3 regions of the Metabacillus sp. KJ11-3 genome follow, and region 1 is predicted to be linked to each of the others. Evidence: riboswitches for the same ligand, from Rfam matches in the RefSeq annotation. Region 1 holds a riboswitch; each other region holds the start of a gene.
What was found. Region 1 has a riboswitch for cobalamin ahead of AC0L8O_RS09070 (ABC transporter substrate-binding protein). Riboswitches for the same ligand answer to the same signal wherever they lie in the genome.
Positions count from the first base shown of each region.

Region 2: linked by a shared signal. The riboswitch ahead of AC0L8O_RS18975 (ribonucleoside-diphosphate reductase subunit alpha) and the one ahead of AC0L8O_RS09070 (ABC transporter substrate-binding protein) in region 1 are both predicted to bind cobalamin.
Region 3: linked by a shared signal. The riboswitch ahead of AC0L8O_RS10670 (ABC transporter substrate-binding protein) and the one ahead of AC0L8O_RS09070 (ABC transporter substrate-binding protein) in region 1 are both predicted to bind cobalamin.

Region 1 covers NZ_CM147865.1:1,710,421-1,720,850, reverse strand. The annotation lists gene AC0L8O_RS09080 (ABC transporter permease) at 1-460, opposite strand, end outside; gene nikB (nickel ABC transporter permease) at 474-1,403, opposite strand; gene AC0L8O_RS09070 (ABC transporter substrate-binding protein) at 1,413-2,960, opposite strand; cobalamin riboswitch at 3,154-3,354, opposite strand; gene AC0L8O_RS09065 (GerAB/ArcD/ProY family transporter) at 3,808-4,074, opposite strand; gene AC0L8O_RS09060 (exosporium leader peptide) at 4,499-5,752, opposite strand; gene AC0L8O_RS09055 (hypothetical protein) at 6,697-7,086, opposite strand; gene AC0L8O_RS09050 (winged helix-turn-helix transcriptional regulator) at 7,536-7,901, opposite strand; gene hxlA (3-hexulose-6-phosphate synthase) at 8,047-8,688, shown strand; gene hxlB (6-phospho-3-hexuloisomerase) at 8,701-9,258, shown strand; gene AC0L8O_RS09035 (sugar porter family MFS transporter) at 9,428-10,430, opposite strand, start outside.
Region 2 covers NZ_CM147865.1:3,804,108-3,814,537, reverse strand. The annotation lists gene AC0L8O_RS18980 (ribonucleotide-diphosphate reductase subunit beta) at 1-928, opposite strand, end outside; gene AC0L8O_RS18975 (ribonucleoside-diphosphate reductase subunit alpha) at 1,221-3,473, opposite strand; cobalamin riboswitch at 3,631-3,806, opposite strand; gene AC0L8O_RS18970 (hypothetical protein) at 4,128-4,307, shown strand; gene AC0L8O_RS18965 (hypothetical protein) at 4,514-5,260, opposite strand; gene AC0L8O_RS18960 (hypothetical protein) at 5,422-5,676, opposite strand; gene gsiB (glucose starvation-inducible protein GsiB) at 5,878-6,327, shown strand; partial or broken gene AC0L8O_RS18950 (hypothetical protein) at 6,798-7,357, shown strand; gene AC0L8O_RS18945 (peptidoglycan-binding protein) at 7,768-8,568, shown strand; gene AC0L8O_RS18940 (hypothetical protein) at 8,667-8,888, opposite strand; gene amyS (alpha-amylase) at 9,129-10,430, opposite strand, start outside.
Region 3 covers NZ_CM147865.1:2,090,198-2,100,627, forward strand. The annotation lists gene AC0L8O_RS10630 (carbohydrate ABC transporter permease) at 1-342, shown strand, start outside; gene AC0L8O_RS10635 (carbohydrate ABC transporter permease) at 362-1,189, shown strand; gene AC0L8O_RS10640 (sensory rhodopsin transducer) at 1,339-1,707, shown strand; gene AC0L8O_RS10645 (Gfo/Idh/MocA family protein) at 1,770-2,792, shown strand; gene AC0L8O_RS10650 (sugar phosphate isomerase/epimerase family protein) at 2,789-3,613, shown strand; gene AC0L8O_RS10655 (sulfatase family protein) at 3,620-5,017, shown strand; gene AC0L8O_RS10660 (Gfo/Idh/MocA family protein) at 5,094-6,092, shown strand; gene AC0L8O_RS10665 (AraC family transcriptional regulator) at 6,244-7,161, shown strand; cobalamin riboswitch at 7,331-7,521, shown strand; gene AC0L8O_RS10670 (ABC transporter substrate-binding protein) at 7,726-8,718, shown strand; gene AC0L8O_RS10675 (FecCD family ABC transporter permease) at 8,681-9,748, shown strand; gene AC0L8O_RS10680 (adenosylcobinamide amidohydrolase) at 9,749-10,430, shown strand, end outside.

The DNA of each region.
Region 1 (10,430 bases):
TAAAGCGAACATAACTTGCCCAACGAACGACTACAATGGCGAACAGCATATTTACTAAACCGGGACCTAATAAGCCTACTATCGCAATCGTTAGCACAATATCTGGAATGGCTAAAGTGCTATCGATGATCCTCATCATAAAAGAATCTGTACGTCCTCTTACATAACCTGTTAATAACGCAATTGGAATACTAATTAACATAGTGAAGAACATGATGATCAAAGCCGATGTTACACTTATTCGAATACCAAAAATAATACGAGATAAGATACAGCGTCCCAGATGATCTGTTCCAAATGGATAAACCCAACTTGATGACTGTAATCTATCGGCCAAATTTACTGCTATTGGATCATGAGGTGCAATCCATGGTGCAAATAATCCTAGCAAAGAAAAACAAAATAGGATTCCGCCCCCTGCAAGCAAACCAATATTTACTTGCTTGAATCTCTTCAACATTATCTGCCTCCTCCTATCGAACTTTTAAACGTGGATCAATGAGTAAATAGATACAATCTACTAGCATATGAATGGATACAAATAAAATAGCTGCAAAAACAACATAACCTTGAATGACAGGATAATCTCGCATATTAATAGATTCTATGACATATCGACCTAAACCTGGCCATGAAAAAATTGTTTCTACAATGATACTTCCGCCTAGCATATATGCAAAGCTTGTACCAACCATCGTTACAATTGGTAATAAAGCATGCTTGAATACTTGAAATACTAAAATCCTATTTTTCGATATTCCTCTTGCTCTAGATGCCTTAACAAATGGTTGCTGCAACATCTCCAGCATTTGCATGCGCAAAACTCGCGCATATACTGTCCCAAGGCTGAAACCTAATGTTGTCGCTGGTAAAATTAAATTTTCCCAATTATTTCTTCCCATTGATGGTAACCATCCAAAGTGAACTGAGAAAAGATACATAAATAAGAATCCTAACCAAAATGTAGGTATCGCTGAACCTAAGAGTGCTAATACACGCCCTATTTTATCCACTACTCCATTTTCATAAACAGCCGTAGAGATTCCTAAAATCAAAGTCACTAATAACATAACGCCAAGCCCTGCAAATGCTAGCTCTAACGTAGCTGGTAACCTCGCAAACAACTCACTTATGACCGGCCTTTCTGAAACATATGACTCGCCCCATTGCCCAGTAAATATTTGCTGTAACCATTCAATATATTGAACGCCAATAGAATTTGTTAAGCCTAGTTCACTCTTTAGTGCATAAATAGCTTCATCAGAAACAGGAACATCATTGGCTTTTAACATAATCGTTGCCGGATCTCCAGGCGAAATTCTAACCAATAAAAATGTTAGCGTCGATACAAAAAAAATAACAAGAAATAATTGAAGAGTATGTTGTAGTACGAATTTTTGCATAATGTATGATTACTCTTTGTCAACATTGGCATTATTATAGTAATACTCGATTGAAAATGCCTCAAAGCCTTTCAATTTATTGTTCACTGCAAATACAGTATTTGGATATACAATATATGAATGAGGTACTTCCTTTCCAATTTCCTCTTGAATTTGGATTGCTAAAGAATTCATTTTTTCTGAATCAGTTGTTTGATGTAATTCATTGATCATTTCATCAACTGTCTGTGAAGCAAAATGGTTTTTGTTTGATGAACTATTCGATTTATAGAAAACCTCTAAGAAAAAATTTGGACTACCTGTATGAGCAGTAAGCATACTATACATGGCTAAATCCCATTCTTCATTATTCAGTGTTTCATCAATATTCTCTACTTGGCGAATAGTTACTTTCATCCCTTGTTCAAGTAATTTGCTTTGAATAACCTCTGCCATAACAGTTAGCTCAGGACGTTGTGGGAATGATAAGAGGGTGGCTTCAAATACTTTCCCGTTTTTTTCCCACAAACCATCTTTGCCTTTTGTCCAACCATCTTGGTGCATTAACTGTTCAACAGAAACATCTTCCTGTGTTTCATTTAATTGTCCAAATGGTAAAACTGGTGAGAATGGACCAACTGCTACAGTTCCTTGACCTTTCATAACAGATTCCACAATTTCTTGGCGTGGAATTAATGAATCGACAGCTTTTCGAATAGCTAATTGCTTAAATATGGGAGATTCCAAATTGTACATCATCAAATGTGTACGTAATGATTTAGCTGTTAAAACCTCAAATTCATCATTTTTTTCTAAAACTTCAATGTTGTCAACTGAAATATCGGTTGCACCATCTACATCTCCAGATTGTAAAGCCATTAATCTCGTATTACCGTCAGCAATAAACTTAATCGTTACTTCAGCTAGTTTTGCTTTTTCACCCCAATAGTCTTCATAACGATGTACAATTAGAGATTCGTCTTGGTTAAATTGTTTTATCATATATACACCAGTAAACGCCGGATAGCTATCCTCTTTATCTAGAGAATCCACATCCACGACAATCGTGCCTGGCGCTGCTAAGTTTGAGATTAGTGCAGCATTAATTTCTGTTGTTTCAATTTTTAACTCTGTTTCTGAAACAACTTCCATAGATTTAATTTTTAATAAATCATTTGTTCCTTGATTATTTTCAATGGCACGTTGTAAAGAATTCTTTACAGCCGTTGCATCCATTACTTTTCCGTTATGAAATGTTACATTTTCTTGCAGACGGAACAACCAAGTACGATCATCTACTTGCTCCCATGATTTTACCAACCATGGTATAGGTACTAATTCTTCATTTAATTTAATTAAGGTTTCTGCAGTTCCTGATCGCATTACCTCCCAGCTATCTTCACTATGTGGATCTAAACTTGATGGACTCCAAGTAAAGGCTAAGGTAGCAGTCTTTTCACCCACTTCTTTGCTGTCATTAGCTACTTGTTCTTCCTCGTTAGCTGAGCAACCTACTAATGCAATAAGGAATAATGCCATAAAAAACCATGTAGCCAAGCTTTTGTACCTTTTCTTCATTTCTTCTCCTCCTAAAAACAATTGTTACAACAGGCTTTTTTACTTCTGTGCACCCGTGTTAAATAATTCAAAATAAAAAGCACTCCTGACTTAAGAGGTCAGAAATGCCTTAGAAAAATACACAGGTAGTGTCTAAAAATCCACAAAATATGATAAGCAAAACTAGCCACCTCCCTATTTTCCCGTAGGTTTATCAGTGATGTTCATATAGGCAGGTCTCCTGACTTATCTTCTACACAACTTGCGCCTTCCCGCTTTTCTCATAAAAAGCAGTGACATTATGCAAGTTGCTCAAAAATTACAGTGGCGGGAACCGTGTCGGATTTTCACCAAACTTCCCTTTTAAGCTATCTATCTTTGAGAAAGGTATAGCACCTATATTAATAATTATGAAGTTTTTTACATAATACCATACAATAATGAAATAATGGCAAAAAATTAAGACTTATGTTAATTGATAATAATATTTAGAGGGTTACAACTTAAATTTAACCTTACACTCTTAAACTCTATCCTTCAATTCATAAAAGGAACAAACGATATTTCCCATTTTTATTAATATATCTGAGACAAATAATATAATAGAAACACCCTTAATTTCTTCTACTAACTTCTGGTTAAATGTCAAATATGAACACACATATCGGGAAATTTACTGGTACTTACGAAAAAGTATTCTGCAAAATCAACCGATTACCTTTTCTTTGGATACATTTTATCTATAATAAGCTTCTTTATTAAAAACAATCTAATCTGTTATGATATAGTTTCATCTTCATGGATTCTTTTCTTTAAGAAATTTCTCTTTTTCTTTTCTAAGATAATGAGAGAAAGTAATAAAAACCCATTACAAGCTAATACACCCCATATCAAATAATAAACTCGATGCGCCAACAAAAGAAAAATACACAAATGAAACAGCAATTATTTTTCCTAGCCATTTCCCCAATATTATTTCACAGTATTCAACAAAATTGTAGCCCGGATAATGTCTAGCTAAAACACTAAATAAAATAACGATAATCATTGATATCCCTATTCCGAATAGTGATGCTATACTTGCTAGTCCTAAAGGGGTAAGGAGAATAGAGCTGCCTATCGTAAAAACAACCACTTATAATCCGAATTGAAGTGGAGAGATTTTTTTGTTATCTATCAAAAGTGATTCCACCTTTTTTCAAGCTATATATACAGCTCCTATTCTTTCCTAAGTTTTACAAATTAGTCTAAAAGAGATACCCCTTAAATGGTTTTAGTTTATCTACTTTTTTTAAACAGTCTTAATCAAGGGACAACCTTTCAAAAAACAATATTCCTTTGTACATCGTTTACTATTTCATTCTCATTAGGCTGAAGTTTAGCAGGTTTTCATTCACCTCATCAACGATATGAATAGCAAAGGATCTGGAAGAAAGTTATTTGTTGAGTAAATAATGGTAGATTTTCATAAAATAAAGAAAGGACTTTACTTTGAGGAATGGGTGACTCAAAGTAAAGTCCTTAAATAATTTTCTACTGTTACAATCAGTTTGTACTTATTACGGTATAGGACCATGATTTGCAGCTATAATAGCTGCCATTCTATCTAAGGCTTCTTGTACTGTCGTTGGGTCAGGATCTAACCAATCTCCTGTATTAGTTGGCGTGTAACCTAAACCAGCAGCATCATCCAAATATTCAATTCTGGTATTTCCTGTTAAAGTTACTCTACTACGTACAGGTATAGAATCTACAGTTGCCCTAATTCTCGTAGCAACAGTGTTTACTCCGTTAACAGTTAAACTACCTTTAATAGCGAAGCTAAGGAGATCGAAAGGATCGATAGGAACGGTTCCGTTTGTCACATTAACGACTACATCACCATCCGTACCTCCCCCGATAAGATGCACTTGAGTATCATACGGTACAATAGAATTTATAGTGATGACTGGTTGTGGTAAAGGTAAAGGTACTCCTCCAACATAGGAAGCGAACATTGTTACATTGGCTCCATTCTGTGTATACCCTCCGAATAATTGAGAGTCACGGATATTTATTTGACTAAGAAAAGTACTATTTCCTGTAAAGACTGGCGTCGGACTAATATTAACGCTAACAAAGAATAATCTACCAGTGGAAGGTGTAATGGCATTTGTTGAAAAGTCAAAATTAAGGGGTCCTGTCAATAATGATAGGTCTGCAAAACCTGAACGATTATCGACATTAAGATTGCCATCCCATGATGGATCATCAATATCAAAAGGGATGGCTAATCGAGTTAATAAATGATTAGTTCCAACCAATTGTACATTTGCCTTGAGATGAATTAATGGTTCGGTATAAGTACCGGGTCCTATGGAGATAGCATATCGTTTAGTTGGAGAAGCATCTGTGATAAATGCCATGGCTGCAGTAACGGTCAAGAATGGATCACATTCACTACCATCAGCTGTTGCATCGTTACCAGCTTTATTTACATACACAATTTGAGTGGCTACTGGAGGAGGTTCTATACATCCGGGTCCTGGTATACCTTGAGGTCCTTGTTCTCCTTGAGGTCCTTGTTCTCCTTGAGGTCCTTGTTTTCCTTGAGGTCCTTGTTCTCCTTGAGGTCCTTGTTCTCCTTGAGGTCCTTGTTTTCCTTGAGGTCCTTGTTCTCCTTGAGGTCCTTGTGATCCTGGAATTCCTTGTGGTCCTTGTTCTCCTTGAGGGCCTCGAGGGCCTGGTGGACAGGTAGGAGGGCACGGAGGTTTGGTTTTTGATGGACAACATCCGTTAAGTTTCATCCTAGCTATTTTATTTTTTCTTGTCATTTTCTCACTCCAATACTTTATATTTTATAAATTACGTCATAAATTAAAGATTTGATTGCACGATTGTCTAATAGTATTAAGATTTCCATTAAGCCCTTCCATTGTGAAGTTCTTTCATTACTCCTACTCAAACATTGATAATATCAATAGATTTTATGCATAAAAACACTATCACAAATAAGACAAAGAGCCTAACCTAAAACTAGATTTTTGCTTTTTACCTAACCGCACGCTTCATAGGCACATACCGAAATGATGCCTTGTTCATTTACTACACAGTCTGCAATTTTTTCGAATTGCTCCAGCTCTTATCACTGATGTCTTCTAGATCTCCCCACTCAATATGTCCCCAAGTCCGAACAGAATCGTTATTGGAATTAACGAATCAATTTTATTAGACAAATATAGGGAAATTGTATGAGGATAAAAATCTCCATTTGCCCAATAGAAGTCAAAATTATTCATGATGTGTAAGTTTTTTCTTTGTTCTTTGCTCAATTGCTGTGAAGCATATTTCTGTCATTTTCAATTAATAGAATATGTTCACCATGTGTGATACCTAAAACGATAAATGAAACCACCGTTTCAATGTATTTGGTTGGATATCATATATATAACATATATGTCCCCCGTTATCTTTCTTTAATTGATCTATCACTGGCTGAACATATCATATCTATTCATGAACTAGTCTCCTTATGCTAGCAATTACCCACTCGGGCTAAAAGTTCTTTTTGAACTTCCCCGTTTGTTCAAAAAAGTCTATAAATTTAATACTTCTTTCAAGACAGGCATTGCTTGTTCATAATCATTTTTGTAATGTGCAAAACTTTCCTCCGCCATAATTTCGAAACCTGCCTTAAGATAAAGCCCAATTGCTTTATAACTTCAAGTCTGTGTATGTAAAAATACATCTTTTTAACCTTCATAAAATAGGAATCTATTTAAGCACTCAGATACCAAAGCCTTCCCAAGTCCATAGCCCTGATAATTTTTTTTACTGCGAACCAATGAATGGATGGTACTTTTTCCGGCCCTCCAAAATCCCACCAGCTTGTGATTGTACCAATTTCCTCACCACCTTTATTTTGAACAAATAGAAGTCGTTTTCTTAGTTCATCAAAATAAGGTGAATAATGAGAATGAAAGTATTTAAGCGCTTCTTCAGTATTTTGGAATTCACCAACAGATGTTACAATTTTGGCCCATTGTTCTTCTTTACCTTCAGTGAACCAGGAAAACGAGTATCCTTTTGGCAATTCAACATTTGTAATTGGCTTAACAAAGCTTCTTTTCATTATTACATTAAAGTATGGTAATGATTTATCTAACACTTTTAAATCTCCCCTTTTTTTACCGTGAAGTTTTCTTTTTTATTAGATTAACCTGATCCTTCAATCTCTCCTGATCACCTTTCATAATTAACTTCTATTTACTATCCAATCTGGTCATACATACTCGTAATGGATTCGATATGAAATTGATTATTCTTTCTAGTTAAGCTGTACTGCCGCGTTAGTTTAAGTATATTTCTTCACAATATTTAGATTGTTATTCCTTAATTTAACCCGATCGCTTACGAAATCCAAATTTTTACAGAACCTATTTCTATAGTAAGTCTTTTATTAAACCGATAATAGAAATACCTTAGCCCTCAAGCCCACTCAATATAAAAATAGAGAAACGACTATATCGCTTCTCTAATAATTATTCAGTTTGACTTTTTCTTTTTATGATTTACCATATCGTAGGTTGATGAAAATTTACACCTAGCACTCTATCTTTATTTGGCATCATCCTCTGTGAATGTTGTGTGTTCTAAATATTTTTTTCGATAATTCTTTCCCCACTCGTACATTGACTCTAAGATCGGCATTAATGTCTTTCCTTGTTCGGTTAAAGAGTATTCCACTTTCGGAGGTACAACTGGATATACTTCACGATGAACGATTAAGTCTTCTTCAAGTTCTCTTAACTGATTGACTAACATACGTTGTGTGATTCCTGGAATCAATGATTTTAATTGGTTGAAACGCAGTGTTCCATCCTTTCCTAAATGCCACATGATTAGCATTTTCCATTTTCCACCAATCACTTGTAATGTTAGTTCTTTTTCGCAATTAAATGTCTTCTCATCAAAACGGCTCATGGGTTCCTCCTTTGTATACTCAATAGCAATTAGTATACTTTTATACACTATATGATTTAAAAGTGCGTACTTTTAGTTTTGAATAATTCTAATATAATTGATACTGTAAGAAAACTCAAACAGTAGCCGTTAAGGAGGAAATAAGATGGAATTACAACTAGCATTAGATTTAGTAAATATCGAAGAAGCAAAACAAGTGGTGGGTGAAGTTCAGGAATTTATAGATATTGTTGAAATTGGTACACCAGTCGTTATTAACGAAGGATTAAGAGCAGTTAAAGAAGTAAAAGAAGCATTTCCAAATCTTACAGTTTTAGCAGATTTAAAGGTTATGGATGCCGGGGGCTATGAAGTGATGAAGGCTTCTGAAGCAGGTGCCGGAATTGTCACAATTCTTGGTGCAACAGATGATGCAACAATTATAGGTGCGGTTGAAGAAGCAAAAAAACATGGTACAAAAATCTTAGTTGATATGATTAATGTGAAAGATATTGAACAACGTGCCAAAGAAATTGATGCTCTTGGCGTTGACTATATTTGCGTACATACAGGTTACGATCTTCAAGCTGCAGGAGAAAATTCCTTTGAGCAATTACGCACAATCAAACGTGTTGTATCGAACGCAAAAACGGCTGTAGCTGGCGGAATTAAACTAGAAACACTACCGGAAGTCATTGCTGCTCAACCCGATTTAGTTATTGTCGGTGGCGGAATAACAGGGAAAGATGACAAAAAAGCGGTCGCATCTGAAATGCAAAAATTAGTTAAAGAAGCTACTTTAGTATAATCGGGGCAATATATGGAAACATCTTATTATCTTTCAAAAGTATTGGAAGAATTAAACCATTCTGTTAAGTATATTACGGATGCTGATGCCGAGGGTTTAGTTAAAGCCATTAGATCCTCAAATAAAGTGTTTGTTGCAGGTGCAGGCCGATCAGGTTTTATGGGAAAATCATTTGCCATGAGAATGATGCATATGGGAATCGATTCATATGTTGTCGGTGAAACAGTTACGGCTAATATCGCAGAAAATGATTTACTTATTATTGCTTCAGGATCAGGAGAAACAAAAAGCTTAATTTCCATGGCTGAGAAAGCAAAAGGTTATAGGTCTAAAGTGGCTGTTGTAACAATTAATCCTGAATCCACCATTGGAAAACTAGCCGATATTATTGTCAAAATGCCTGGTTCTCCTAAAGATCAGGAGACCAGCGAGTATCAAACGATTCAACCAATGGCATCACTTTTTGAACAAACGCTGTTACTGTTTTTCGATAGTTTAATATTAAGATATATGGAGCTAGAAGGATTAAATTCTAAATCCATGTTTACTAAACATGCTAACCTCGAATAGCAATGTGATATTATAAGCAGAAATGTATGAAGTTCATACACTTCTGCTTATAAATTTTTTCAGTGAATGTATTTCTTTTCCGAGTTTCTACTATTATATTTGAAATCTTCTTGATTGATAGAAAAAGTCAATCCCTCTTAAAAACCTGACATCTGTGGGGCATTATTAACTATATAGCTTCTTTTCTCTCTTCACGATCCTTACCCCAAATTTCCTCCAGCTCCTCAAGTGTTTTCCCTTTCGTTTCAGGAACCATCTTCCATATGAAAAATACAGCTAATAGACTAATAAATCCATAGATGCCAAACGTCATACCACCAAAAAGATCGTTTAATGGCGGGAATGTAGATGAAATCGTTAAATTAGCCAACCAATGTAAAGCTACTGCAATTGATGTCGCCTGACCACGAATCTTATTTGGAAAAATTTCAGAGACGATGACCCATGTAACGACTCCCCATGAAAATTGAAAACTGGCAACATATAATAAGATGAATAGTAATGTTGAAAGCCCAAATATGTCCATTGATGCTAATGCTGCTACAGTAAACAGGCTTACTGCACAACCAATAGATCCTCCAATTAATAATGGCTTTCGGCCCCAGCTATCTACAAACAAAATAGCCAAGGCCATAAATACAACATTGATAACACCAACAATAACAGTTTGCAACATAGATCCATTTTGACCGGCACCCAATTCTTCAAAAATCCTTGGGGCATAATATAAAATAACATTAATTCCGATTAATTGTTGTAATATTGCAATAGCTATTCCTATACCGATGACTAGTTTTCCATATGAGAAAATATGAGCTTTACCTGTTGTTTGATTTAATAAAGAAGTTTTTATATCATCCATTATTTCTTGTGCCCTATTTTTAGAACCGTTTACTTTTTCCAGAATAGATAAGGCTTGATGATAATCTTTTTTTATAGAAAGATATCTCGGGGTTTCTGGTACGAAAAATAGTAAAATAAAAAAGAGAAAAGCCGGTATCATTTCTGAAGCAAACATATATCTCCATCCAATATCATCAATCCATGCAGAACTCTGACCGGATACAATCGATAAGTTTACAATATATACGACTAGCGCACCGACTCCGATCGCTAATGTGTACAGTGCCACATACTTTCCTCTACTTCCTTGAGGTGAGATTTCACTTATA
Region 2 (10,430 bases), 2.1 Mb from region 1:
ATTTGAGCGGATTTGTGCGATATCCTTCAAACGGGCGTTCAAACCCTAATTGATTAGATCGAACATTCGCATAAAACTTAATATAATCTTCAACATCTTTTATATTAATTCCATCCATTTTGTTTCCAATGATAAATTGACCCCATTCAATTTCAAGTTCCGCTGCTTGAATAAATGTTTCTTTAACAAATGTAGCAAGCTCATCTGTATCGTATTCCGGATATTGTTTCAGTACTTCCTTAAAAATTTGGACGAATAAGTCAACATGAATTTGTTCATCACGGTTAATATAATTAATCATTGTACTTGTTGCCACCATTTTTTGATTGCGGGCCAAATTGTAGAAGAATGCAAATCCGGAGTAAAAGAAAAGGCCCTCTAATATCACATCATATACGATCGACTTTAGTAGGTTCTCAACATTGGGTTGTTCAGCAAATGCTTCGTATCCATTTGTAACAAACTCATTTCGCTTTCTTAAAATCGGTTCACTTCTCCAGTATTCAAACACCTCATCCTGTACATGCTTAGGTACCAGGCTTGATAGTACATAGGAGTAGGAATGGTTATGAATGACTTCCTGCTGTGCAAGCATGATCATTAACGCATTGATACTTGAATCTGTTATATAATCAGAAACCTTACCGGCATAGTCGGTTTGGATGCTATCTAATAGTGCCAGCAAACCGATAATCTTCAGAAAGGCTTCTTTTTCATCCTCGGTTAAATCGGGATATTGCTTAATATCTTGAGCCATATTGATTTCAAAGGGTGTCCAAAAATTTGCCAGCATTTTTTTATAGCGGGGATATGCCCAAGGAAATGAAACATCATCCCAGTTTAATACGTTTGAGCTTTCACCATTTATAATACCTGTTGAGCGGTTTGGTGCAGCCGCATCCATGATTTTTCGTTTCGTTAGTTCCATATGAAGACTCCTTTTTAACAATTAGGGAATAGTGAGAGTGACTTAAGGTCTTATTCGCAAACCTTGTTGTCTTTGTAATAAGTATTGAGATAGTTGATTGGAGCTCCAGGATACTCGCTTTCCGTGGGGTGGGCGGTGAGCCTCCACAGCGCAAAGCGCCTCCGGGGTCTCACCTGTCCCACAGCTCCCACAGGAGTCTCGAACCTTCCGCTCCAATCAACCTTTTCTTATAAAGAACTTATATAAAACATTTTTGAAAAGAGCTTTCCTAAAAAATATTTACCTAAAGAAATTAACTAGCGCAAGAATCACATTCTTCAATCGTACTGGAAGTAGATCGTAAATAATAAGTAGTTTTCAATCTTTCTCTCCATGCTGATAGATGAAGGTCAAGCAGATCCTTGGCTTTAATTGTATTTTGTACGTAAAGATTGAACGAGATTGATTGATCGATATGTCGTTGTCGTGCTGCATTTTGTTTAATGCTCCAATGCTGATCAATAAAATAAGCAGATTTATAATACCAAGTTGTTGTTGAATTAAGATCCGGAACAGTTACCGGAATTTTATAGTCTTTCTTTTCTTCTGAATAAACCTTTTGGAAGATTGGATCAATACTTGCTGTACTTCCTGCAATAATAGAGGTCGAAGCATTAGGTGCAACGGCCATTAAATATCCATTTCTTACTCCGTAATTTGCCACTTTCCTTTTTAGTGCGCCCCAATCAAAGCTACTTTCTTTTGTTTGATACCCACGTTTGTCAAAATAAGCACCTGTTTCCCAATCGGAGCCTTTAAACACAGAGTAGGTACCTTTTTCCTTCGCAAGTTCCATGCTTGCTGAAATCGTTAAGAAAGAGATCTTTTCGTATAATTCATCAGCAAATTGAATCGCTTCTTCATGCTCCCATTTAAGCTGCTTTAGAGCTAATAGGTGGTGCCAACCAAAGGTTCCTAATCCAATTGCTCGGTATTTTTCATTTGTTAATCTTGCTTGAAGAACAGGAATTGTATTTAAATCGATCACATTGTCCAACATTCTTACTTGGATAGGAATCAGTTTTTCCAACACATCATCAGTTACAGCTTTCGCAAGATTTATAGATGAAAGGTTACATACGACAAAATCACCCGGTGTTTTGATTGTGATGATTTTTCCATCTTCCGTATATTGCTCTTCCACAGTTGTTGGACTTTGGTTTTGCGTAATTTCCGTGCAAAGATTACTGCAATAGATCATTCCTTGATGAGAGTTTGCGTTTTTACGGTTTACCTCATCCCGATAGAACATATATGGTGTTCCTGCTTCTAATTGACTGATCATAATTCGTTTCATAATCTCAATAGCAGGGACCTTTTCCTTTGAAAGCTGTTCATTTTGAACACATGCCCAATAACGCTCTCTGAAGCTTCCATTTCCTTTTTGTTCGTCGTAAAAATCTTCAATGCTAAAGCCCATAACAGTACGGACTTCATGTGGATCAAATAAATACCAGTCAGCGCGTGCTTCAACCTGTTCCATGAAAAGGTCTGGGATACAGACGCCTGTAAAGATATCATGTGTCCGCATTCTTTCATCACCGTTATTGAGCTTGGCATCAAGGAAGGAGAAGATATCTTTATGCCATACATCAAGATAGACAGCGATCGCTCCTTTACGTTGTCCCAGCTGATCAACACTGACAGCTGTATTGTTCAATTGCTTCATCCATGGAATAATGCCGGAAGAAACACCTTTGAATCCGCGGATATCACTTCCACGACTACGAATTTTACCAAGATAAGCTCCAACACCGCCACCGGATTTTGATAGATTGGCAATGTCTGTGTTGCTGTCAAAAATTCCTTGAAGACTGTCATCAATCGTATCAATAAAACAGCTTGAAAGCTGTCCAATAGGCTTTCCTGCATTTGAAAGAGTTGGTGTGGCAACTGTCATATAAAGATTACTCATAGCCCAGTATGCTTGCTTAATAAGCGCAAGACGATTTTCTTTATTTTCGCGGGCCATTAACGTCATTGCGATCACTAAAAATCGTTCTTGTGGCAATTCGTACACCTGTTTTGAGAAATCCTTTGTTAAATAGCGGTCAGCTAATGTGCGAAGTCCAATATATGTAAATAGGTAATCATTGTCAGGGTTTAAAAAGGAACCAATTTGATCAATCTCATTCTTCGTATAATTTTCTACTAGACTTGTGCTGTAAAGTCCTTTTGATACAAGTGTTGTAAGTAGTTCGTAAAAATTACCGTATTTTTGTTTTTTATTATATCCGCGGTTTTGAGCAGCTTCTTTATATAGCTTGGCTAAATAAATATGTGAACAAAAATAGGTCCACTCAGGTTCTAGTTCATGGATATTTGATAGCCCTTCTAAAATAAGCAGATTTGTTAATTGTTCAGATGTATAGGAATCTCTTTGCAGAATCGTATTTTCAATTCTGTTCAGATATTCGTCAATATTTAATGTTGGAAAATGTTGATGGATATTTTTAATAAATGCAGTTAGTTTTGTAAAATCAAAGGCTTCTTGTCCATTGATCATTGGGGATAAGGTTGTCTTGCTCATGAATATTCCTCCGTCTTGTCGTTTATTGGCAGGGATAAGGAGATAAAACGACAGAAAGAGAGCAAGTTCTTAGGAAGTTGAATAGCTCAAGAGGTTACTATCGTTTCATCTTCTCAGTCCCCGAAGAAATTGAAACTTTCACAAGGTATAGGTAGGTCTCCTGACTTATGCTCTTCCTACTATGAGTCCTTCCCATACATGAGGTACAGTGGTTTTCTCAATTCGTCACATTTACAGTTGCGGGGACAGTTCTGGATTTTCACCAGATTCCCAATTAAGCTAAATAGCGCCTATTTCTTGTATGTATACAATATATAGTTTTTTGATAGAAATAAAAATCAATATATAGTTGATCTTTAGTATAGTTCCATCATAAAGCAGTTGGGTAAAATAAGCAATATAATTTTTCGCAGTTAACAAAGATTCGTAGATTTGGACAATTATAGTAATAATACAAGAACAAAGATAACAGGAACATGTAGCAAATACAAAATAAAAGCTTCTCTTAAAAATTATTAAGCTGAATCTAGTTCTAAAAAAAGTCAAAATTGTTGTTTCATCATTTATATATATGGGTAAAAGCTCCATAAAGAAAACTACTACTAATTTTTAAGAAAGGGAGAATGGAAAATGAAATCTAGTAAAGTAAGCTTAGATAATCTATTAGGAAAAAACACAAGAGCCAAACGTAAAAATATAGTCGGTCGTGGTGAAAGTCAAGATATGGAAGAGTGTATTATCCATAGAGAGATTCATGGAGATAAAGTCTATGTTCCATTAAATCTTGAGCGAGTATGGAACAGTATTTAGTATAAACTTAACCCCCCAAAGCCCATTAAGGGCTTTTTCAGACTGTTGACAAACGCTCGCTTTCTTCGTTACTCACCTTGCTACGGTGCTCATTACCAACACCGGTAACTCCGCTCCTCACAAGGCTTCGTGCTTTGATACGCAAGCGTTAGCAATCAGTCTGAAAGGCTAGCAAATTTTACTTTGTCTACAAACTGCAAAGCTTATTAAGGGCTTTTTTCGTGCTTTACCGAATGCTCTTCTATTGGAGTATGATTCTGCTTTTTACGTTTCTCTTCCATGATTTTTACATCCTCTTTGAATTTATCATTAATGATTTCCTTTTTCCCAAATAGTAGAATTTGATCGCCTTCATGAATTTTTGTATCATAAATCTTCTTTCTAATCTTTATTTCACCTCTTTTGATAAACAAAACAACAAATTCCAACTGCTCATGCTCTTTTATCACTTGGCTCATTGTTTTAGAAAAGAGAGATGATTCCTTATAAATGTGGAGGTTGAGGAGATCATCTTCTTCCTCGGTTAAAAATACATCCCGTATCGGTAAATCAGCTATTTCAATATTTCTTTTCAGTTTATTAGCAAAAAGCTTAGATAATAAATTCTGAATGTAGGGCAGTTTTACCAAACCAAGGATGAGGATTGCTCCACCTGCGATATAAAGAACTTCTTTTGTTTTAATACTATTAGAGAGGAAATTGCTAATAGACGATATAATCACAGCAAGTGAGACAGCACCAAACGAAATAAGAAAGATAGCCAACTTTCTTCGGATAGGATGGCCTAAAATAAGTTCTGATTCACCTGTTGTAAAGCCTGTACCTGTCATAAGTGATATGACTTGGAATCTTGAAACTTCGAGCTTAAGATCTGTTAACCGAAATAAAATGACATGAATTTCAATGACAGTTGCAATGACGATGAAGTAAATTACTAGAAAAAATAAAGCCATTTTTCCACCTCACCAAGATGATTATCATTTTTTACACACTACTTCTTAAAACAAAGAAATGAGCGGGGTACTTAGTTACCGCCGCTTCATTAAACTATCGCAAACTATTTATTTTTTATTTTGATAGAAAAGAAAGGCTTGGTAATAAGGAATCATGTTTTCTACTGTAATTTTTCATTATAGAAATTTACTGAATACATAGCACCTTCGCTGACCATTTTATTGTCTTCCAGATCATAAGGATGTGGATTTCCTCCCTTTTCAATTGGGAGACTTTTATTTTTTACATAAGAAGAAGGTCTTATCATCCGTTTCCAGTCTCTTAGTAAGTTTTCCAGCTTCACTCTATTCGATTTAGAAGATAACCATATTGAAGCAGATGCTCCTATACCAACAATCATTAATGCTCGTTTCATAACCATACCTCCTTGAGATGTAGAATCTTTCATTCTACTTTTGTATTTTTTTACCCACTATATAACAGATAAAACATAATGATTAGATTAAAAATATTACAAAACGATTAAACAAGAAAAAGTAGGTTTTAGAGGGAAAAGAAGGTGGTACAAGATTAGCGTAAGCAAATAAGAAGAAAAACTTAAAGGAGGATGTACAAAATGAGTAAAGATAATAATAAGAAAATGACATTAGAGGAAGCAGGACGTAAAGGTGGAGAAGCTACTTCAAAAAATCATGATAAGGAGTTCTATCAAGAGATTGGACGTAAGGGCGGAGAAGCGACTTCTGAAAATCATGATAAGGAATTCTATCAAGAAATAGGACAAAAAGGTGGAGAAGCCACTTCTGAAAACCATGATAAGGAATTCTATCAAGAAATAGGACAAAAAGGTGGAGAAGCCACTTCTGAAAACCATGATAAGGAATTCTATCAAGAAATAGGACAAAAAGGTGGAGAAGCCACTTCTGAAAATCATGATAAGGAATTCTATCAAGAAATAGGACAAAAAGGCGGAGAAGCGACTTCTGAAAATCATGATAAAGAATTTTATCAAGAAATTGGAGAAAAAGGCGGAGAATCACGCAGAAAACAAAATGATAATGACTAATACAAAATAAAGTGACTTTAATTGAATGAGAGCATTTTATATTAATAGAAAAGGAAACTAAAAGCTGCATGCATCGATTTGGTGTTTGCAGCTTTTAGTATGTATCGTCAACATTTTAGAAATTTTGTACGCTAAGTAAGTTTGACAAAAATATAATCGAATTCCTTAACGCATTTGGCTTAAGTTATAGATTAATTATTATTTAAGTCTCTTAGTAAATTATTAGTTGGTAAAATGTTTGATCAAATCTATATTATTCTCCAGAAAAAATGAAAATGTTCCCTTCCTAATGGTTAAATTCAACCATGCCTCTAGGCTTTGATCCAAGCAAATATTTATTAAAAGCGTACCCTAAAAGATAAGGAATAATGGGGTGATTAAATGTCCAAAAAAGAAAAGTAGCTAGAATGGGGCTTAACGGTTGTTGTCCTACCGTTCGTAAAAATGAATGTCCGCCTATTTGTCCTCCAGGTCCTCCAGGTCCACAAGGTGAGGCAGGACCCCAAGGACCTCAAGGAATTCCAGGTCCTCCTGGTCCCTCTTGTTTGAGTATTTGTGACTGTTGTATAACTCCACTTCAGTCAGTCTTAGAACAACTTGAGGGGCAAACTGTAATTCTTGCTACTATTGCAGATGCACCAAATGTACCTCCTCTCTTTTTTTATACACTATTGTTGAAGTGAATGATTTTTTAGTTACTGTTACAGATGGAGCAGCTACCTTCGTGGTAAATATTTCAGATGTAATAGGAGTAGGATTTTTACCACCAGGACCTACTATCAACTTATTACCACCTGTTGATTCTGAGTGCGATTGTGATTGTCGTGAACGACCTATTAGACAAGTTTTGGATACACTTATCGGTTCTACAGTTAATCTTTTAGCAAGTAATGGTTCTACTGCAGTAGGTTTTAACGTAGAACAAACAGGTCTTGGCATAGTGTTAGGTACTTTACCAATAAATGATGATACAATCGTTAAATTTGCAATTTCAACTTGCAAAATTGTAGCTGTAGGGCAGACTAGTTGAATAAGGGAAAAGATTTATTTAAGTTAAAAAGTAGGATAGAAGGATCTTCAGCCTAGATTTGTATACAGTATTCATTTGACAGTTCCAACTACTTTTTACAAAGTACTCAAAAAATTCTAAAATACATTTTTAATTTTTATATTTAGCTATATTACTAATCATATTAAATGAAATAGGACTATTTTGTTAAAATGGCATACCTTTATACAGGTTTAAAAAGATATATTGGAATAAACTACTTTGTTTTTACTTAACACTTCTTCATTCCTCATATATGTACCAAATAGAACAGTTAATTTCAAAAAAGTGGATGATTAAGGGCCTAATGATGTGATTCTTGCTCTTATACACGAATAATGTAAGTTCCTCCCGAATTCTGTAATGTAAAAAGAATTTAGGGAGGATTTTTTATGTTAAAAAGGTATAGAGACATGTTTATAGTCTTTGCAGTTGGGGTCCTTGTGATGGTAGGACCTACTTTTACAGCATCAGCGCTAGGGGATCGGATACTCACGAAGGGGTCAACAGGTAAGGATGTTGCGGAACTACAGGATTATTTGATGACAAAAGGAGTATTCCCGTATCACACATCAACTGGATACTATGGTGATATTACTGTAGAGGCTGTCAAGGACTTTCAGCGTAAACGCAGCCTGAAGGTTGATGGAATTGCCGGGCCGCAAACAAACCATGCGTTAAAAGTGTTGCGAAATGGAAACATTGGGAAGCAAGTTATACATATTCAGTATCAGTTAAAGCAAACAGGTCACTATAAATCAAGTGTCGATGGTATATATGGAGACGGCACAGTAAGTGCAGTCAAGAGCTTTCAAAAGCAACAAGGACTTGCGGTTGATGGAATTGCAGGACCGAATACAAGATCGGCATTAGATCGTAAGGCTGAGCGTGGTTCAGCTGCTGGTAAAACATTAACGGTGGAAAGCACTGCATATACGGCAAGTTGTAACGGTTGTTCAGGTGTGACGAGAATGGGTCTTGATTTGAAAAAATATCCCGACGCGAAAGTAATCGCGGTAGATCCTAACGTCATTCCGCTTGGTTCCATTGTAAAAGTAGATGGCCATGGTATTGCCATAGCAGCAGACACAGGTGGCGGTGTGAACGGGAATTCAATCGATGTGTTCATTCCTAACCATGATGATGCCCTGCAATGGGGACGAAAAAATGTACGTGTGGAAATAATTGAATAAGGGCAAGAAGCTGATGTACGCAATTTTGTAGATCAGCTTCTTTGGCGTGTTGATTTAATAAGCTCTTCGCTTAAAGTTTAGTTGATCCTGAGATTTACTCATTTACCTGAACAATATCGGGGATATGAAGGAACTTGATGCCACCAAGTAGGGACGAAGTGGTAGTTATAATAAGGCGTATAATTGTTGTTATGATTGTAAGGGTTGTTAGTAGGAGGATTGTGGTGGTTATAAAGAGTATGGTGATTGTACTCTGCTGTACAAGCCCCCGGCTGTCCCGGATGTGCTCCGGTAATAATGGTATGATAATGTGGGTACATAGTTAACTCTCCTTTACCTATAAAATAGTTAGAAGCTGATATAACTTATGCACATCATTACTTATTTGTATGGACATTTGTGAAAATGGGGATTGGATAAAAAGGGAATAAAATCCATAATTAAAACAGCTAGAGAAGAATCCATTTTGATCGACTTTTATCAAAATAGATTCTTCTTATTTACAAAAAAATGGGTTTGTGTAATCTTTTACTCTAACTTTATTTTAAAGTTATGGTCTGTTACTTTAAAGACTGTGTATATATTGATACGGAACCACCATTTACAGAGAAATTACCCCATCCATCACTATTGATCGTAACATTATTAGAGGAGTTTCCAGTAATATCTCTCCATGTTTCACCAGCATTTTGCGTTCCTACATACATCCACTTGCTTCCACCCGGACCATCACTTATAAGAGTTGCTAACCCGGAATTTGAATGTGAACTATCTCCTTCTCGTGTCCAGCCTATCACATCATGATGGTCAATATAATCATGTTGTGTACCATAGGCATAAGTCTTACGTGCTATTAATATAGGATCAAGTTTAGTACCAAGAGCTGGAATTTCATATGAAGATGAACCTTTTGTTCCATAATAATCACCATAGAAAAGTGTGGGATATCCATTTGATCTAGTTAATATAAAAGCATAGGCTAGTGGTTTAAACCAGCTTTGAACTGTTGATTCTAATGATTGCCCCGGCTGTGAATCATGATTATCAACGAAAGTTACAGCTTTGGATGGTTGTGATTTTACCAGAGTACCATTTAATAGATTTCTCATATCATAATGACCGCTACTATTTGAGGCTTGTTGAAAATTATAATGCAATGGCACATCAAAGGCAGAGTGAGTGTTACCACTTTTAGTAAGGTAATTTTCAATTGCTCCTAAATCATTCTGCCAATACTCTGCAACAGTAAACATTTCTTTTCCTGTGCTCTGCCTTACACTTGTTACCCATTCACCTAAATATGAATGTTTTATGTGCTTAACAGCATCTAACCGGAAGCCATCAAGGTTTAGTTCATTGGCATACCAATTACCCCATGTTTTTAGTTCTTGTTGAACATCAGGGTGATCAAAATCTACATCTGCGTACATGAGATAATCATAATTACCCTTCTCCGAAGATACTTCCCAATCCCAACTTTTTCCTATTCCGCGAAATTTGAATAGACTATTTTTGCTTCTCGATTGATCCCAATCAACTCCATCAAAATGGTACCATTGCCATTTGAAATTGGAATGTGAATTGCTTCTTCCTGGAAAATCAAAACCTGTCCAAGCCTGAATTTGGTATTGACCAGTAGTTTCATAATTTCGATTATTTGGATCTACTTCAACTGCATCTACTAATTGTGTGTAATCAGCACCACCTTTATGGTTTATAACTACATCACCATATACATTTATTCCCTTAGAATGAAGATTTGATATAGCATCTTGTAGTTGTGTTTTCGTTCCATACTTCGTTCTTATGGTACCTTTCTGATTAAATTCACCTAAATCATATAAATCATAAGCTCCGTATCC
Region 3 (10,430 bases), 380 kb from region 1:
TCGATTTCAGAAAGTGTCTATGAGTCTGCAAAACTGGATGGAATTACAAAAGTAAGAAGGTTTTTTCAAATAGAAATTCCCTTAGTTATGGGACAAGTGAAATTAATCTTAATCTTAACAGTGATTCAATTACTACAAAACGTAACACTCCCACTAGTTATGACAAATGGTGGACCAGGTTATTCATCATATGTTCCTGGACTTTATATGTATTTCCTCGCATTCCAAAATGGAGAATTCGGACTAGGAATGGCTGTTTCTATGGTGATTTTTGTGATCGTTTTAATTTTAACTTGGATTCAGATGAAGTTTATTAATCCTAGCACAGAATACAAAGCATGATCAATGAAAGGAGATTACGATGCTTAAAACCATTAAGCAGGATATTTGGAGCCATCTATTTCTTATCGTGTTGGCATTTATTGCCCTTTACCCGTTTTTTTATATGATTATCACCTCGTTCAAAACAAATGGCCAATTTTATAGCAATTTCTTTGGAATCACTTTTCCTTTGCACATTGAGAATTATGCCGTTGCATGGGAAGCTATTGGCGGTTATATTTTTAACTCTGTTTTTGTTGGGGTAGCAAGTGTGTTAATTATTATAACAACATCTGCACTTGCAGGTTATTCCTTTGCACGTTTGAGATTTAAGGGGAAGAACTTTTTATATATGTCGGTTGTTGCCTTACTCATGATACCCGGATTGCTTACGTTGATTCCTCTTTTCTTATTAGTTAAAAGTTTTGGTTTACTAGACTCGTATATGGGTTTAATCATTGCCTTTGCAGCTGGAGGTCAGGCCTTTACCATTTTTGTTTTTAGACAATCCTTCGCCTCTTTACCTGAAGAATTGTTTGAAGCAGCCCGAATTGATGGTTGTGGAGAACTTCGAGTATTTTGGCAGATTGTTCTTCCGTTATCCAAGCCGATCATTGGTACGATGGCAATTTGGAACCTTCTAGCTATTTGGAATGAATATATGATGCCGTTAGTTTTATTGAGTGATCCTACTAAATTCCCAATCACAGTTGGATTAATACAGTTTGAGAGTCAATTTGTTTCACAAACATTATATGGTCCGATGTTTGCGGGCTACACGATTGCCTCGTTACCATTATTAATCCTGTTCTTATTTACAATGAGACTATTTATGAAAGGATTAACCTCTGGTGCTGTAAAAATCTAAAAAGAATTTTTGGCCAAATTGACCATTAAAGTGGCAGAATGAGCAATGAAGAAATAGATAGGTTACGTTAACATGAATTTATTCCATCCTTGAAATGTTAATAGTACAGAAGAGTTGCAGACAAATATTCAGAAAAAGAGGGATGCGTATTGAAAGGAAAGAGAATTTGGATTATTCCAGATGGTTTTTTACAACCGAAAAGCAAGGGAGACCAAATCAGCCATGAGGCAGTATGTGTTTTAAATTTAACTGAAAGTAGTGCAGTCATTAACCTCACATTTTATTTTGAAGATCAGGATCCTATGGATTTGTTTTTTTCAGAATGTGGTCCACAGAGAACACATCATATTCGGTTAGATAAAATTTCTGATCAAGAAGGTAATATGGTACCAAGAAATATTCCTTATGCAATAAAAGTGGAAAGTAATGTGCCAATTATTGTTCAGCATAGCAGATTAGACACATCCCAGGAAGCACTAGCACTATTTACTACAATGGCCTATGCGATAGAAAGCTAGTATTAAATATGTAATATATTGTTGGGTTTGATTTACATTTTTGCATTATGGAGGATGATTAAATGACAATAAAAGTGGCGGTTGTAGGGATTGGAAACATAGGTAGTATCCATGCGAAAGTATATGAAGAAAATCCAAACACAGAAATTGTAGCAATATGTGACATTGTAAAAGCAAAAGCTGATCAAGCTGCAAATAAGTTTGGTTGTAAAGCATTTTACAGTGTAAAAGAGATGCTAAATGATGGAATGAATCTAGATCTTGTAAGCGTTTGCACCAAAGGAGAAGAGAATGGAGGCGAACACTATACACCAACAATGGAATTATTACATGCAGGTATCCCAGTTCTTGGTGAAAAACCGATATCAAACAATATTGAAGAAGGATATAAAATGGTTGAACTAGCCAAACAAAATAAAATACCTTACGCAGTAAATCTCAACCATCGCTTCACACCTGCAGCCGAAAAGGCAAAAGAATGGGTTGAAAATGGCCGTATTGGAAAGCTTCATATGATTAATATGAGAATGTGGATTAACAATCCAGTAGAAAGCTCACCATGGTTCCATTTACGCGCATTACATCCACACTCTTTTGATGTGATTAGATATTTTTGCGGAGATGTCAAAAGGGTTGGTGCGTTTATGATGAAAGGAGAAGGCAGGAAAATATGGTCTAACACTCAAATCATGTTGGAATTTGAAAATGGCGCAATTGGTCATTTAGTAGGAAGCTATGATGCTGGAGCGAGCTATGGGTTGGAACTTTGTGAGGTGGTCGGATCCAAAGGAAGATTTGTACTTGAAGATGCATGTGAAAAATTAACCTATTATCCTCGAACAAGTATTGAGACTGAAAGCTACAGTTATTTAGGAGGCATGAAATCTTTTCCGGAAACATTTAAATCCAGAATTGACTCCTTTGTAAATCAGTTAATTCAAGGTGTTCCGTATGATCAAGTGGATGGTTCAGGTCAAGATGCTTTAAAGGCGCAGCAAATTATTGAAGCAGCCATAAAATCGTTTGAAACAGGTACAATCGTTGAGGTAAAAGATGTAGAGCTAATTTCAGGAGGGATAATATGATAAAACTTGGTGTAAATTCTGTACTGTTTAAAGATTTTGATTTTGAAACAGCTGCCAGACAAATTGCTTTATGCGGATACGATGGAGTTGAAATCTCTGCAATAAAAGGAATGTGTGAACATTTAGAGTTAGATCGATGGAGGGAGCAAGCAGGAGAATTAAAGGCGATACTTGAAGAAAATCATCTTGAATTTCTTTCAATGGAGGTTGCTTCACTTGATGAAGACCGATTGACTAAAGCCTTTGAGGCAGGAGCTGAGATAGGCATTCCCATTATTAATGTAGGACCTGGAGGGAAGTCGGGTGATGAGGGTGATCTTCAGCAATCCATTGAAACCCTTTACCGTTTATCGAAAAAGGCAGAGACTTATGGAGTTACACTTTGTGTAAAAGCACATGTGGGGAATGCCATTTATAACACGCCTACAACACTACAAGCCATGAATGAAATTTCATCTACTGCATTTGGTATTGATATGGATCCTAGTCATATTTATAGGGGAAATGAAAATCCTGAAGAAGAGCTTACTAGAGTACTAAATAGAGTGAAACATATTCATATACGTGATTGCAAAGGGCGTTCAAAGGGGCCGGGAAATATCGCGAATCAAGCATGTGGACGTGGTGATATAAATCTTTATGCATATTGTAAGGCTATGGTGGAAGGTAATTACAGTGGACCGGTTTGCTTAGAGGTCATTGGAGCGAATCAGCATTCTTTGGCAGATGTATCCATTGTGGCAGCAGAAAGTTACGGTTATCTGAATGCAACTTTAAAGGCTTTAGGGGCAAGAGAAACTAATTTTGTTCAGAAAGGATAATTTGTTATGAAAAAACAGCCAAATGTCATTCTCTTTGGGATTGATAGTCTAAGAAGAGACCGAATGAGTTCCTATGGCTACAATCGATTAACAACACCGCATATTGATAAGTTAGCTGAATCAGGGGTATTATTTGAAAACCATTTTAGTCCTAGTATACCAACCACACCAGGTTATGCTTCGATGCTTACAGGTATGGATTGTTTTGGCACAGATGTCGTAGCTCTTAGACATCATGGCCCATTAGGTGAACATGTTAAAACACTTCCGGAAGTTCTAAATGAAAATGGCTATAACACAACTTGTATCGGGTTTACAGGAAACCCTGCCTCAAGGGGTTTCCAAAAATATATTGATTATGAAGCTTGGCAGCCTGATGAAACAGGTCGTTGTCCGAAAGCACAAAACCTAAATGATGTTGCACTCCCGGAGCTAAAAAGACTCGCAAATGATGAGAAACCATTTTTCTTGTTTTTAAGACATATGGATCCACATTCTCCATACTTACCTCCAAAACCGTATGAACGAATGTTTTTTGATGGTGATGAATGTGATCCATCAAATAGTTCTTTAGCGAAAATGAAGGAATTTAAACCTTTCGCTGACTTTATCACTTCATGGATACCTAATGGCTGTACAGACTCAGAATACATTGATGCCCAGTACGATGGTGCTGTTGCCTATATGGATGCATGTATACAAAATATAGTAACTTCTGTTGAAACACTTGGTTTAACTGAGGAAACACTCATCATCATCACATCAGATCACGGTGAAACATTAAATGAACATGAATGTTGGTACGATCATCATAGTTTATATGAACATAATCTTGTTGTACCGTTAATCCTTAAATATCCCGGATTACCCGAAGGAAAGAGAGTTAAGGATTCCTCACTAATAAAAGATATTATGCCAACAATCCTAGATGTTATAGGTATTGATACGAATATTTCATTTGACGGTAGAAATCTTATGTCCATCGTAAGAGAAGAGGGGGAAACGTTTAGTCAGGAACCGGAATTTTATCTTACAGAATGTACGTGGATGCGTAAACATGGCTGGCGCACTCCGGAATGGAAGCTGATTATTGCTCTTGAACCGGATTTTCATTTTAAACCTGAAGTTGAGTTATATAATCTTGTGAAAGATCCAAACGAATTACAAAATGTAGCAGATGAGGAGCCGGAAATTGTCAATTTATTAACAGGAAGGCTTAATGAATATATAAGGAAGCGAGAACAAGAATGTGGCAGAAAAAATCCAATGTATACAAACCTAAATTGGCATGGTTTAGACCAAGGACCTTTTAATACTTCACAGGAAGCTTACGACTCATTATACATTGGATCCATTCATACTGCCCAAAAGTTACAAGAGAAGAAAAAAGAAGAACAGCTTTAATTCATTTTAAATTAATGCAAATACTTCGAAGGAGTTTTTCTTCGAAGTATTTGATTCAAGAAAGGATAGAGAAATAATGATAAAAGCAGCCGTTATAGGAGTTAACAATATCGGGAAAATACATTGTCGTTATTTTAGAGAAAATAACGACACCGACCTAATTGCTGTTTGTGATTTAAATAAAGAGTTGGCTGATGCAGCAGCCAATGAATTTAACGTACAAGCATATACAGATTTGAAAAGTATGTTAGAAAATGAGGAGATTGATGTTATTAGTATTGCAACTGGTGGTAAAGAAAACGGTTCCCATCATTATGCACCTGCTAGAATGGCGATTGATGCAGGGAAAGATGTACTGGTAGAAAAACCTTTATCTAATAATATTGAAGAAGCTCGCGAATTGGTGAATTATGCAAAAGCAAAAAACGTACGCTTAGCATGTAATTTAAATCACCGTTTTGTACCGGTTGCAGAACAGGCTAAGAAGTGGATTGATAATGGAGACCTCGGAACATTATTATATCTTAATATGAAATTAACAATTGGCAATCCTAACGAATCTAGTCCCTGGATCCACATGAGAGCCCTTCACACACATTCAATTGATGTGATTCGTTATTTTGGAGGAGATATTAAACGTGTTCAAGCATTCATGACAAAAGCACCCGGGAGAAAAGTATGGTCTACAGCTTCAATTAATTTAGAATTTGAATCTGGTGCAGTTGGGCATTTAACGGGTAGTTATGATATGGATAACAACCATCCGATAGAAACTTGTGAAGTTGCCGGCAATAAGGGGAGGTTTTTTATTGATAATGTATATGAAAACTTAACGTTTTATCCGCATAAAAGCAGTGAATTAAAGGTGTTTCGCAATTCAGTTCTAACGGGAATGAATGGTTTTAATGAAACTTTTAAAAATAGAATAAATACGTTTATTAGTGAGATAAAACAATCTACTCCGCCGGAAAAAATCACCGGCTCTGGTCATGAGGCATTAGCAGCACAGGAAGTAATAGAAGCAGCTATTCGCTCACAATTGGAAAATGGTGCAGTTATTGAAATTGGAAAATGAATATGTAGTAAAAAAACACCATTTTCATTTCGGTAATTGACTAAAAAAAGAGATTGTTTAATACTTATTGTAAGCGTTTACTAATATATGAAAGAGAACGTTTACTTACTAGATAAACATCCATGTTATTTTATCTAGAGGAGGCACATATATGTCAGCAACTACATATCAAAGTAGTGAATATATGAAAACAGAAGAATTTCCATTTTGGATTCAGAGATTTCATCATGATTCTACAAACATACCTCCTGCGCATTCACATGAGTTCATTGAACTTGTATTTGTAGTTAAAGGCAATGCAAGACATATATTTGAAGAACAATCCTACATGATCAAAACAAATGATGTTTTCATCATTAATCCCGGTGAAGTTCATACGTTTAATATTGATAAAGGCGAATCATTAGAAATTATTAATTGCTTATTTCTTCCTAATTTAATTCAAGACTCCTGGTTAAAAGAACTAGGTGTTTCTCAATCAATGGATTATTTTTATATTCATCCTTTCTTAGATAATAACGAGCGTTTCCATCATCTCTTAAATTTAGATGTCAATACCTCATCAAGATTTTTACATTTATTAGAAGGGATGATGTTTGAATACAACAGGGAAAATTCATGCTACTCCACTTTAATACGTTTACAGCTAGTAGAATTGTTAATCATTTTGTCCCGTCAATATAATGATAGAAAATCAAGATGTATGCAACCTCTCTCAAAGCAAGATGATGTAAACATTTTGATTCAAAGAATATGTGGATATTTAACGAGAAACTTTGATCAGAAAATCTCCATCCAGACCCTCTGTCACTTATTTAATATCAGTCCACGTCATCTAAACCGCCTATTTAAACAAGAAACAGGACAGACCATAATCGAGATGGTACACAATATCAGAATTGAAAAAGCAAAACAATATTTGATAGAAACCGATGAAAAAGTGATTAATGTTGCGATAAGAGTCGGGTATGAAGACCCTGCGTTTTTTAGCCGCTTATTTCGAAGAATAGTTGGCTGTTCTCCCGGTAAATTTAAAGCAAGTAGCTACATTACAAGTATTAAAGTTTGATGCTCACTTATATGAAAAGAACCGATAGATTTATATTAAATAGTTATCTATAATATGTTTTAGGAATTTAATCATTTCCTCTTCTATTTTTAACCATGTATCATTCATCAACAAATCCATTTTACAAACGACTAAGTCTATATTATACTCTCTAATAGAAAACAAAAAAATAAATACTGAACAAATAGGTTTCTTACCATATGTAAGACTAAGAGGGAAGTTTGGTGTAAATCCAACACGGTCCCGCCACTGTAAGCGAAGAGTAAGGTTATGTAAGAACCACTGTGTGTAAAGCATGGGAAGGAATAACCGGCATTCAAATTCGTAAGTCAGGAGACCTGCCTATTATGTTTTTTAAGCTTCCTCGAGGAAAGGAATGTTTAAAGTGCTCTTTAGTCAGTCTCTTGCTGCTTTATTGCTATTATTTTTATAGTAGATTGGATGTTTATACATATCTTGAACAAGAGAAATACCATTTAGATGCCTTTATTCAACGCTTTCTATAGAGAATAGCGTTTTTTTGTGTTCAAAAAAGAAAGGGAGAATGAACAAATGAATACGTTTATGAAAAAGTGGGGTTTATTAAGTGTTGTTCTTTTGTTAAGCATGTTCATGATCGTGGGGTGCGGATCTCAAGAGGATACCACACAAGGTGAGCAGAATACTAAGAATGATTCGACTCAACAAGAAGAGAATAATACTGAGAGTGCACAGGCGTTTCCAGTCACGATAACGGATGATGCAGGTAAGGAAGTAACCATCGAATCTGAGCCTGAATCAATCGTTTCTATCCAAGCGAGTAATACTGAAATTCTTTTCGCTCTTGGACTAGGTGATAAAGTGATAGGTGTTTCTGATTATGATAACTACCCTCCAGAAGCATTAGAGATAGAAAAAGTAGGTGCTCAGGATATCAATGTTGAAATGGTACTATCCCTTCAACCTGATATTGCGTTAGTAACCGATTATCATAATGAAACACACCCTGATATTTTAAAGCAACTTGAAGAAGCAGGAATTAAAGTGGTTGTTGTTGGTGATACCTCTTCATTTGATGAAGTATATAAAAATATCCAAATGATTGGACAAGCAACAGGGACTGAAGAAAAAGCTAACGAAATTGTAACTGATATGGAAGACCGTCTTGCTGCTATAAAAGAAAAAGCTGCAGCTGAAATTACAGAGAAAAAGAAAGTATGGGTAGAAGTTTCTCCATCACCGGATATCTTTACAACAGGTAAAAACACATTTATGAATGAAATGCTGGAATCAATCCAAGCAGTTAATGCCGCAGAAGACCAAGAAGGCTGGGTGAAATTAACGGAGGAAGAAATTGTTAAACTAAACCCTGATGTGATTATTACAACGTATGGCTATTATATAGACAATCCAAGTGAACAGGTATTAGCACGTAAAGGGTGGACAGAAGTACCAGCAATTAAAAATAAACAGGTATTTGATGTTGATAACGATACAGTAACAAGACCAGGTCCGCGTTTAATTGAAGGAGTCGAGACACTTGCGAAGCTTATTTATCCTGAAGTGTTTGAAAAGTAAAATTACGTGGCTGTATATTCTAAGCGGAGGGTTTGTACTTAGTACAGCCCTCCTTGGTTTATTTATTAGCAGTGTCCAAGTGCCGATTCCCACTATTTTACATATCATTTCTGACAATGCATTCGGTTTTGGGTGGCTGGGAGAAATTCCAAAAAATGAAGAGATGATCATATGGAATATTCGTTTGCCAAGAGTACTGCTGGGGTTTTGTGTTGGGGCATCTTTATCATTAGCAGGAGCCGCCTTTCAAGGACTGTTACGAAATCCATTGGCAGATCCTTATACAATCGGGGTGTCGTCAGGAGCATCACTTGGTGCGGTGTTTGTTATCTTTTTTCAATTTTCGATAATCGGCTTAGGAAGCTTTACACTTCCTGTTGTGGCAATCATAAGTGGCTTTATTACTCTTTTCCTCGTTTTTGGCCTTGTGAAATTAAGCAGTCGAAACCTGGCAATTGAAACGATTATTCTGGCCGGAATTATCGTAAGTGCATTTATTGGCGCCATTGTCTCACTAATTATCTCATTAAGTGACCGTGATTCAATGACACAAATTATTTATTGGCTGTACGGTAGTGTTGGGATGAGAAGCTGGACACATGTAACATTAATTATTCCGTTTATGGCGCTCGGGACCTTCATTTTATTTGCAAATCATCGGGAGTTAAATGCATTGGCACTAGGTGAGGAAGCAGCAGACCATATAGGTGTTGATGTGAGAAAAAGAAAAATCTTTATTCTAATTGGTGCTTCCCTATTAACAGGTGCAGCTGTTGCGGTCTCAGGCTCGATAGGTTTTGTCGGACTTGTTATTCCACATCTTATTCGCTTAATAACGGGACCGAATCATCGCCATGTTCTACCATTGTCAATGCTTGTAGGTGGAGCATTTCTCATTTTGGCAGACTTAGTATGCCGAACCATTATCGCTCCCAAGGAAATGCCGATTGGTGTGATCACAGCTTTAATTGGTGCACCGGTTTTTGCACTTTTATTAATTAGAGAACGTATTGGGCGGAGGAGATCGTAAATGATAAGAATTCAGAACTTAGTTGGCGGTTATTCACATCCGCCCATTATAAACGGTATTGATGCAGATATCAAAAAAGGTGAGTTTTTCACCCTCCTTGGTCCAAACGGAAGTGGAAAAACGACCATTTTCAAGCTTATTACAGGTCAACTACCGATTATAGGTGGAGATGTGTATTTATCAAACCAATCGATTACAAGTCTATCCAAGCTTGATAAAGCGAAAAAAATGGCTGTACTCACCCAGGAAGCAAATGTATCATTTGATTATACGGTTGAAGAAATTATCGCACTCGGTCGATACCCGCATCAAAAGGGTTTTCTCAAACAACTTACAAAACACGATATCGCCTTAATGGATCATGTCATGGATATGACAAGTATTACCCAATTCAAAAAAACTCCATTTCGCATGATAAGCGGTGGGGAAAAGCAAAGAGTTTTATTGGCGAAGGCTTTAGTGCAGGAACCTGAAATTTTACTTCTAGATGAGCCTACCAACCATTTAGATATTAAGCATACTTTTCAAATGCTCGATTTATTAAAAGAACAACAGCAATCAATGGGATTAACCATTTTTGCCATTTTACATGATTTAAATGTGGCATCACTTTATTCTGATCGCATCGCCCTGCTGCATCATGGGCAGTTTCTAGAAGTTGGGGATGTAGAAACGTTAAGAA